Regions from separate parts of the Ensifer sp. 22460 genome, predicted to be linked through region 1. Evidence: predicted binding sites of a transcription regulator. Region 1 holds the regulator's gene; each other region holds the start of a gene.
What was found. The regulator LexA, encoded in region 1, represses DNA repair genes until DNA is damaged. The targets are predictions, from matches to a motif close to TGTTCNNNNTGTGTTCNG.

Region 1 (3,272 bases):
TTCCAGATATTCGAACGCCCTTCTTCAGCTGAGGCCGCTCCGGCCGCCACCAACAGACCGAGAACCGCCAACGACAATCTACGCATGCAACCACCCCATTTTTCCCGCAAAGTTATCGTTTTTTTACAACCTGTCGAGACGGTGCGACATCTTCACAACACGGATTTGTGCACGCCGGCAGCGAGGCCGCGACTTGGCGCAACCCAAGCGATTGCGGCAAGGACGGCGCGCCAGGCTGAGGCGGCTTTGCCGCTGTGTGCCCCTGGCGCAAAACGGCCACAGCCTGCACTCAAAGAGCTGTTGAACACATGACAGTGATCGCCAAGCTTGCTGGACTTCGGAACGAAAGCGCGGTTCACATCGTTAACCGCCCCGTAGTCCCACCCTTGCATCAAAGTGGACGATCACCGTGCTTGCCGCCCTGCTTCTCGCTTCGATAGTCGCATCGCCCAATATGCCTGACGTCAAGCTCAGCGCCGCCACGGTGGACGAACTTCAGACCGATTTCGAGAGCGCCGTGCCGTGCCATCAGATCGATGGACGCAAGGTGTGGAAGGGTGCGATCGCGTTCTACATCCAGTCGTTCGTCTATGATGGCGACAGGCCGGTCGCGACCGATGCGGCGGACGCCGTACTTCCAGAAGACAACAGCGCCGAGACGGTGAAGGAATTCGAAGACGCCTGCGCCGCCACGCAGCCGGCCTAGCCTCTTTGCACGAAAACGCTCGCGATTCGTTCGAATCGCCGTGCCGTCGCGCAATGCGCTACGCCGCCGCCCTCCGTTTGGGCACGATCATCGCCCAAACCCGCTCTGCTCCCGTAAAAGTGACCAATCGACACGCACAGACGCGCCAATTGTCTGAATTCACGGAATTTTAGGCACTTGCGGAACACATATGGAACAGATAGTGTCTGTTCTTGATTTGTTTCACGCCTCTGGGAGCGACGTGCCATGCTGACCCGCAAGCAACAGGAATTGCTTCTCTTCATTCACGAACGCATGAAGGAGTCAGGCGTCCCACCATCATTCGATGAAATGAAGGATGCGCTCGACCTGGCGTCGAAGTCCGGCATTCACCGTCTGATCACGGCACTCGAAGAACGCGGGTTCATTCGCCGTCTGCCGAACCGAGCCCGCGCGCTCGAGGTCATCAAGCTTCCGGAGGCTTACGCATCCAGCCAGCAGCAGCCCCGCCGCGGCTTCTCGCCCAGCGTGATCGAGGGCAGCCTCGGCAAGGCGCCAGCGGCCGCTCCTGCCGCACCGCCGAAGCCCACGCCCGTGGCCGACAACACATCGGTTTCCGTGCCGGTCATGGGCCGCATCGCTGCCGGTGTGCCGATCTCGGCCATCCAGAACAACACGCACGACATTACCGTTCCGCTCGACATGATCGGCAACGGCGAACACTACGCTCTCGAAGTCAAGGGCGACTCGATGATCGAAGCCGGCATCTTCGACGGCGACACCGTGATCATCCGCAATGGCAATACGGCCAATCCCGGCGATATCATCGTGGCGCTCGTGGATGATGAGGAAGCGACGCTGAAGCGCTTCCGGCGCAAGGGCGCATCGATCGCGCTCGAAGCCGCGAACCCTGCCTACGAAACGCGGATTTTTGGGCCCGATCGGGTGAAGATCCAGGGCAAGCTCGTCGGGCTGATGCGCCGCTACCACTGATTCCGAGGTAAATCTGGCATCCGACCGAGCCTCGCCACCGCTTGCGGTGGCGAGGCTCTGTTTATTGATGGCGACCTGAAGGCGCGCCTCTTATTCGTGGATGGTGTACTCGCCGAGCTCGCAGAGGTCCTGCATGTCTTCGGTCGTATCGAGGTCGGAGCCTTCTTCGAACTCGAAGCGCATGTCGTACTTGCAGACCTCCCGGCCGTCGGCGATGGTGATCTCCATGTCTTCTCCGGGGTTCAGCACCTGCCGGCCGAAAACATCGTCTTCCCACTCATTGACACCCACAGGCGACGTATAGAAGTTCGTCAGCACTGCGTTGGTGTTGTTCTTCAGCTTGAAAACCAGATCCTCCGCCCGCGCCTCGAATGTGGTCGCAGCGAAGAGGGCCAAGGCCGTCAGGACAAGTTTCGTCTTCATATATGCCATTGCCTCCGTTTTGATGATGACGGACGCTACCGATGCGGCTGATGTCAGCGGAGTCATCGTTCCCCCTCTACCGATTTCACCGAAGCGATAAGATCCAACGGATAGCTAATGGACGTGGCTTGCGCGGGCGTGGGGAGGCAACCATGCAATCGCTCTGCCCCGAGGCAGAACGTCTATCCACACTAAAATGAGGTGAGAGTTTTTGGAGGCCTCGCCCGGAATTGAACCGGGGTACAAGGATTTGCAGTCCTCTGCGTCACCACTCCGCCACGAGGCCTCACAGCTCGGATAACCGAGCGTTGGCGCGGATTTAGAATGATTGCAGAAAAACCGCAAGAGGCATTTTCCGAAAAACGCGCCGTCGATTTGTAAGACGGATACTTTCCACAGAGCGATCGCGAACCTCCGCCGATCGCATCTGGGGTGGCCTCAACACCAGGGCGTCGCGTGTCCTGTCCACGGCCGCACCAGTCCCTCGGATACGAGCACACGCCCGATAGACTGGTCGCCGCGGGTGACCAGCCGCAGCTTTTCACCGGCCTTGGCATCCTGACGGCCGCTCGCCGTTTCCAGCCTGAAGTCACCCGCATTCAACAATTCGCGCAGGCGCTGCTTGGCATAGAAGCCGCGCGAACGTTCCTTGTCGCAGCTTGCCTGGCGAATACGCGGCGCATCGACGTCTGCCACGCGGATCGTTTCGCCGTGGTACAGGAAGGTGGCGCCGTCGATCACGCAGTTGTCGTTGCGAATCCCGCAGAAATAAAACTGATCCGTGCGAACGGATGCCGTCTTCACTTCCTCATTGGGCCGCACCACGGGTGTCGGCGCCTTGGCGCCGACGTCGACGGACGGCACCGGAGCGGCGAGGGCAACTCTTGTCATCGGATTCGGCTTCTGCTTCTCCGCCTGCTGCGCGGGACGCGCGTCCGATTTCTGCGCGACACGAACGGGCTTCGGCCTCGACTCGTGTCGGGACGTGAACGCGACCACGTCCGATACCACCGGCCAATGCTGCAGTTCGGCGCGATGATCGTAAGCGACCACGCCGCCGACAGTGAGTGCGGCGGCCAGATACCACGGCGCCATACCGCCTTGTTTGCCCCTGCTCCGACCGGAATTCCGGCTTCGACGTTTCGTAGTGGCTTTGGCCATGCGTCCCCAT
Region 2 (3,272 bases), on a different contig from region 1:
AAGCCCGACGCCATTCTTCTGCCGAAGGTCGAAAGCCCGGCGGATATCCAGGCGGCGGCCGACTGGCTGGCCGAAAACGATGCGCCGGAGACGCTGCGTCTCTGGGCGATGATCGAGACGCCGCGCGGTGTCATCAACGCGCCTCTTATCGCCGAGACCGGCCGCACCTTCGGCGGCCGGCTCGATTGTTTCGTCGTTGGTCTCAACGACCTGCGCAAGGACACCGGCGTTCCGGATCGCCCCGGCCGTCCCTATCTGATCCCCTGGCTGATGCAGATCCTGCTGGCGGCGCGCGGCGGCGGGCTCGACGTCATCGACGCCGTGTTCAACGATTTTCGCGACGCTGATGGATTCGACGAGGAATGCCGGCAGGGCCGCGACATGGGCTATGACGGCAAGATGCTGATCCACCCGGCCCAGATCGGCCCGGCGAACGAACGTTTCGGCGTAGAGCAGATCGCTGTCGACGAGGCGCGCGCGATCATCGCTGCCTTTGCGCTCTCGGAAAACGCCGGCAAGGGCGTCATCAATCTCAACGGACGGATGGTCGAGCGGCTGCACCTCGATCAGGCCGTGATGCTCGCCGCCAAGGCGGATCTCATCGAAAAACGAAAGACAAGATCTTGAAACTCTATCGCTTCCTGACCGGTCCCGACGACGCTTCCTTCTGTCACAAGGTGACGGCAGCGCTGAACCAGGGCTGGAGCCTGCACGGCTCGCCCACCTATGCCTTCAACGCCGATACGCAGCACATGCAGTGCGGCCAGGCGGTGTTCAAGGAGGTCGAGGGCAAGGATTACACCCCGGATATCAAGCTGTCGGAACAGTAGTCGAGGCTGTTTGCCGTCGTGCAAGTTTGCCCCTCACCCTAACCCTCTCCCCGCAGGCGGGGCGAGGGGACGCGGTTGATGCTCGCAATCGGCGTGTGAGGCCTGTTTTCTGGTATCGGTTAACCCGTGCTCCGATTGGGATGCGAACGGTACCGCGAGTCTCCTTCGCCCCGCTTGCGGGGAGAAGGTGCCGGCAGGCGGATGAGGGGCAGATAAAACGGGTTAGCCGCCGACGTGCTCGACGCTGGCTTCGATCCGCTCCATGTCGTCGTCGGAAAGGCCGAAGTGATGGCCGATCTCATGGATCAGGACATGGGTGATGATGTCACCCAGCGTCTCCTCGTTCTCAGCCCAATAGTCGATGATCGGGCGGCGATAGAGGGTGATGCGGTTTGGAAACTGGCCGGTTTCCATGGTGAAGCGCTCGCTGATGCCACGGCCCTCGAAAAGGCCGAGCAGGTCGAAAGGCGTTTCCAGTGCCATGTCCTCGAAAATGTCGTCGCTCGGGAAGTCGGCAACTTCGATGATGAGGTCGGTCGTCAGCTGGCGGAATTCCTGCGGCAGGTGGCCGTAGGCTTCCAGTGCGAGCTGTTCAAAAGTGGTAAGCGTCGGTGCGTGGCGTTCCCGCCAATCATCGGTCTGGTCAATGCGGGCCATAGGCACTCCTTGTTGCCCTCCATATAGCGATTTTGCCAGTGTTTTTCGAGTGTTGAATTCCGCGGGCATGGGGACAGGAATAAATTCTTAGAATTGGCTGTTGACTCATTTAGGAAGCTCTGGAATCTAATAGAACATAACATGAACATTTATGATGGGAGTTGACCGTCATGGCCGACAAAGCCGTGGAGCGGGAGACGGTACTTTCGCTCCGAGAGACCATAGCCAGGATCGAAAACCGTCGGCTTCCGGGCGTCGTGCGCGCCGCCAAGGCGGCCGATCCCGGCGGCTTCCGTCAGCGCGAGGAAGATGAGCCTGGCCGTCGGGCGCTTGCGCTCGGGGTTGCGGATCTGGACACGCTTCTCGAAGGCGGCCTACCGCTCGAAGGCATGACGGAAATCCGCAATGCCGAGACGCGCGATGCCGGCGCTGCCGCCGGTTTTGCCGCGGCACTCAGCGTGCTCTGCCAGCAGGCGCGCCTGGAAAAAGGCGAGCCGGCAGCTCCGGTTCTCTGGATCAGCCAGTCGATGGCTTCCAACGAGGCGGGCCTGCCCTATGGATTGGGTCTCAAGGCCTATGGGCTCGATGTCCGCGGCCTCGTCTTCAGCCTGCCGCGCACGGTGAAGGACGCGCTCTGGATCGCCGAGGCGGCGCTTTCCGTCCCGAGCTTCTGTGCCGTCATCCTGGAAATTCGCGGCAATCCCGCAGCTCTTGCGCTCAGCGAGAGCCGGCGCCTGCATGTTCGCTCACGCGCGGGCCATGTTCCCCTTCTGCTCCTGCGCCAGTCCGGGCACGAGGAGGCGAGCAGCGCCTTCTTCCGCTTCCTCGTCGAGCCGGCGCCGGCGCGCGAGCGTCCCCTACCGGATGGATCGATGCTTCGCGGCAGCATCGGCCATCCCGTCTTTCATATCATCGCCGAGAAGAGCAGGGCTCCTGCGCCGCTCGGCTTCCTGCTGGAGTGGAACCCCCATGACCGCCGCCTTTACCCCGTCGAGCCCCTACCAGCCGCTGCTGCGGCAGATCCAGAACCAGCGCATTCTGTCGCTCGCCTTTCCGCATCTTCCGGCCGATCGGGTCGCCCGCAAACGCTGGGGGAACTCGTGGCTTTCCCGCGGGCGTCCTGAGCATCCGCCTGTCGTCTTCGCTGACAAGGTGAAGAGCGCGATGCGCCTCGTCGCGCTCGACGGTTACGCCGAAAAGTGCGGGTTTCACATCGGTCAGGGTGTTGCCGAAGCCCGGGCCATGTGTCCCGAGATCGACGTGCTGCCGGCCGATCCCGCTGCCGATCGGGCCCTGCTCGAAGGCCTTGCGGATTGGTGTTGCCGCTATACACCGCTCGTCGCGCTCGATGGCGACAGCGGCCTCTTTCTCGACATCACCGGCTGCGCCCATCTTCTCGGCGGGGAAAAGGCGCTGTTCGACGATCTGCTCGCCCGTCTCTTTCATCTGGGGGTCGAAGCCCGCGCGGCGATCTCCTCTTCCGCCGGGCTCTCCTGGGCGGTGGCGCGGTTCGGCTCCGACGGCATTCTTGCCCCGGACGAGGCGGCGCGGGTGCTGGCGCCGCTGCCGATGGCGGCTCTTCGGCTGCCGCGGGAGACGATCGAAACGCTTGGCCGGGTCGGGCTCAAGCAGGTCGGCGACATCGTCGAGGCGCCGCGCGCGCCGCTTGCCCGCCGGTTCGGCGCGACCCTGCTTCTGCGCCTCGATCAGGCGCTCGGGCGGGAGGATGAGCCACTGTCGCCGCGGTTGCCCGTCGCCGCCCTCTCAGTGGAGCGCCGTCTCGGC
Region 3 (3,272 bases), on a different contig from region 1:
TCTTCGTCGGATCGAGCTGCGGCTCCTGCGGCAGATAGCCGACGGTGGCACCCTCGGCTACCCAGGCTTCGCCGGTGAATTCCTTGTCGAGGCCGGCCATGATGCGCAGAACCGTCGACTTACCGGCGCCGTTCGGGCCGAGGATACCGATCTTGGCGTCCGGGTAGAACGACAGATGAACGTTCTCGAGAACCTTCTTCGCGCCGTAGGACTTATTAAGTCCGGCCATATGATAGATGAACTGACGTGCCATAAGGGAATGCTCCGCAGGGAAAGGAAATTTGCCCGCTATGTAGGCGAATTATAGGAAGGGGGCAATGAGCAAAGGCATTCGCCCCGGCTTGTCCCCCCACCTATCCCATGCGGCAACCCTGCGCCTCCAGCGCTTTCGCTGCCGAAGAACAGTGCCCGCGAAGCCGGTCAGCTTCGCCCGGCCGTATCGGCAATACCCTTGGCGCATTTGAATTCGGTCGGTCCCGCCGCCTGGATCAGCGGTGCAAGGCTGGACGCCTTCATGACGTCGCCGGTCAGCCCGATCGTCAACCCGGTGATGATGCTGCGCCCCTGAACCGTCTGGCAGCGCATGCGCACCCGGTCGCCGGCGCCAGTGCCAAAACTCTGGTCGAAGGCCTGCTTGATCGTCGCCTCGTCGAGTTCGGAGCCGATGCGCTGGCGAAAGAGCGCGCCGACCGCCGAGCGGTTGAGCTCCTCCAGCATGCGCAGCTGCGCCGAGAAATAGTCGTCGACCGAGCCGCTCTGGCAGGTGCCGCTGCGCAGCCACTGGTGCCGGTCGAGGCCGGATTGCACGCCGGGCATGGCGATCAGCAGCCGCGCCGCCGTGTCGTCTGCCATTGCGAGTTTCGGCAGTTCAAGCCAGCTGCCCTTGCGATCCTGCGCACGCACCTCGGCCGTTACCCCGCAATAGCTTTTGCGCAGGGGCCAGAGGCCATGCAGCGAGAGATTGATGGCGTCGAAACGCTCTGCGGTCTGGCTTTCGCATTCCTTGCGTTGCGGCCGCGTTTCGCAGAAGCCCGGCTGCCAGCTCACCGCCAGCACATATTCCGTGCGGCTGGTCGCGCCTTCGGAACCCCCTTGTTCCGACATTTCCTCGCCGGCAGCAAAGGCGGCCGGCGCAAGGAACAGCGCCAACGCCGCCAGCAGTCCTGCCATCGGACCCGATATCGCCTTACAGAAACTAACCATGATATCCTCCTGCGGAAACAAAACAGGAACGAATATCGCTCAAAACGGGAAAATTGCAACTCTTAATTAAGATGAGCGCACATTCGCGTGTGACCTCATGCGCAACGAGCAACAAGCGGCGATTGCCTTTGCCTTGCAAATCGATTTGATATCGAATTGGTCTGTCGTTGTTGCCGGGGGAAATCGTGTTCGGGCAGGTGAAGACACATCAGAGCCCGACCGGAGCCACCTTGAGCTGGCGCCATTTCCCCGCGACCGCTCATGCGCGCGGCATCCTCCTCATCAGCCACGGCCTTGCCGAACATTCCGGCCGCTACGCCCGCTTTGCCGAAGCGATGGCCGCGCATGGCTTCCAGGTCTATGCCCACGACCATCGCGGCCATGGCGAGACGCGCGCGCCCGACGCCCCGCTCGGCATGTTCTCGAGCCGCGACGGCCTCGACAAGATCTTCGCCGATATCCGGGCTGTGCGCGAAATCGCGACCGCCGCCCATCCGGGTCTTCCCGTCATCCTCTTCGGCCATTCCATGGGCGGGCTGATTGCGCTGAACGCAGCCGAGGCTGATCCCGGCCTCTATGATGCGCTCGCCGTCTGGAACTCCAATTTCCGTCCCGGCCTCGCCGGCCGCGGCGGCCAGATGATCCTGAAAATCGAGAAGGCGCTGAAGGGTTCGGATGTGCCGAGCCCGCTCCTGACCAAGCTTACCTTCGGCATGTGGGGCGGCGCGATCAAGGATCGCAAGACCGATCTCGACTGGCTCTCGCGCGACGATGCCGAGGTCGCGAAATACGCGGCCGACCCGCTCTGCGGTTTCGATGCGACCGTCTCGCTCTGGCTCGACCTTTTCCGGCTATCCTTCGGCGGCGCCCGGCCCGACCGGCTGACGCGGCTCCGCAAGGACCTGCCCATTCATCTCGTCGGCGGCAGCGCCGACCCGTCAACCGAGATGGGCAATGCCATTCGCTGGCTCGGCGCCAAGATGAAAGCGGCCGGTCTGACCAACGTTACCGTCACCGTTTATGACGGCATGCGCCACGAGACCCTCAACGAACTCGGCCGGGAACAGGCGACGGCGGACTTCGCCGCCTGGTGCTTGGGCGCCATCGCAGGCAGGCGCTGACCGGAAATATCATGGCCGACATGTCTCTTCAAAAGATCGCCACGGACCACAACCGCATCTCCTTCGGGCTGACGCTGATGGTGATCTCGGTGCTCCTGTCGCCGCTGATCGACATCTTCGCCAAGCTGGCGATCGCGACCGTCCCCTCGGCCGAAATCACCGCCGTCCGGTTCCTGCTTCAGGTCGTCTTCATCCTGCCGATCGTGCTCTTCCGCGGCAGCCTCTTTGATCTCACCTGGCGCAAGACCGGGCTCCATGCGTTGCGCGGCGGCCTCCTGGTCGTGACGATGCTCTCCTTCATCACCACGCTGAAGGTGATGGAGGTTGCCGACGCAATTGCGATCTTCTTCGTCGAGCCGATCATCCTGACGATCCTCGGCAGCATCTTCCTGAAAGAGACCATCGGCTGGCGGCGTTACACCGCCTGCGGCGTCGGCTTCTTCGGTGCGCTGCTCGTCATCCAGCCGAGCATGCAGGAGGTCGGCTGGATCGCGCTTCTGCCTGTTGTCGCCGCCTTCGGCCTTGCCGTGTTCCTGCTCGTCACCCGCATGGTCGCGCAGAACGAGGACCCCTGGTCGATGCAATTTCATGCCGGCATCTGGGGCGGGCTCTTCTGCCTCGTGCTGCTCTATTTCGGCGAAGGCACGGGTTCCGGCATCTTCGATCCGGTCTGGCCGCAGGACTACACCTGGTACTATCTGCTCGGCGTCGGCGTCACCGCCACCATCTCCGGCGTGCTCGGCGTCTATGCCTATCGCGCCGCCCCGGCTTCAGTGCTGGCGCCGCTGCAATATCTCGAAATCGTCTCGGCGACGATCTTCGGCTGGCTCGTTTTCGGCGATCTGCCTGATGCACTGAAGTGGCTCGGCATCGCCATCATCATCGGCTCCGGCCTCTACATCATCTGGCGCGAGCGCCGCATACACAAGGACACGAGCGTCGCTCCGG

Region 2: ACTJKM_RS13515 (ImuA family protein) is a predicted target of LexA. The motif match lies at 1,618-1,635, and genes of this name have one in related genera.
Region 3: ACTJKM_RS05220 (ribonuclease T2) is a predicted target of LexA. The motif match lies at 1,217-1,234, and genes of this name have one in related genera.

The regions. Positions count from the first base shown of each region.
Region 1 covers NZ_JBQENZ010000008.1:243,215-246,486, forward strand. The annotation lists gene ACTJKM_RS12885 (hypothetical protein) at 1-86, opposite strand, end outside; gene ACTJKM_RS12890 (hypothetical protein) at 410-706, shown strand; gene lexA (transcriptional repressor LexA) at 953-1,678, shown strand; gene ACTJKM_RS12900 (hypothetical protein) at 1,769-2,101, opposite strand; tRNA gene ACTJKM_RS12905 (tRNA-Cys) at 2,314-2,387, opposite strand; gene ACTJKM_RS12910 (thermonuclease family protein) at 2,540-3,262, opposite strand.
Region 2 covers NZ_JBQENZ010000009.1:75,518-78,789, forward strand. The annotation lists gene ACTJKM_RS13500 (HpcH/HpaI aldolase/citrate lyase family protein) at 1-627, shown strand, start outside; gene ACTJKM_RS13505 (DUF1737 domain-containing protein) at 624-830, shown strand; gene ACTJKM_RS13510 (metallopeptidase family protein) at 1,053-1,487, opposite strand; gene ACTJKM_RS13515 (ImuA family protein) at 1,658-2,611, shown strand; gene ACTJKM_RS13520 (Y-family DNA polymerase) at 2,526-3,272, shown strand, end outside.
Region 3 covers NZ_JBQENZ010000003.1:197,370-200,641, forward strand. The annotation lists gene ettA (energy-dependent translational throttle protein EttA) at 1-253, opposite strand, end outside; gene ACTJKM_RS05220 (ribonuclease T2) at 421-1,203, opposite strand; gene ACTJKM_RS05225 (alpha/beta fold hydrolase) at 1,389-2,324, shown strand; gene ACTJKM_RS05230 (DMT family transporter) at 2,336-3,272, shown strand, end outside.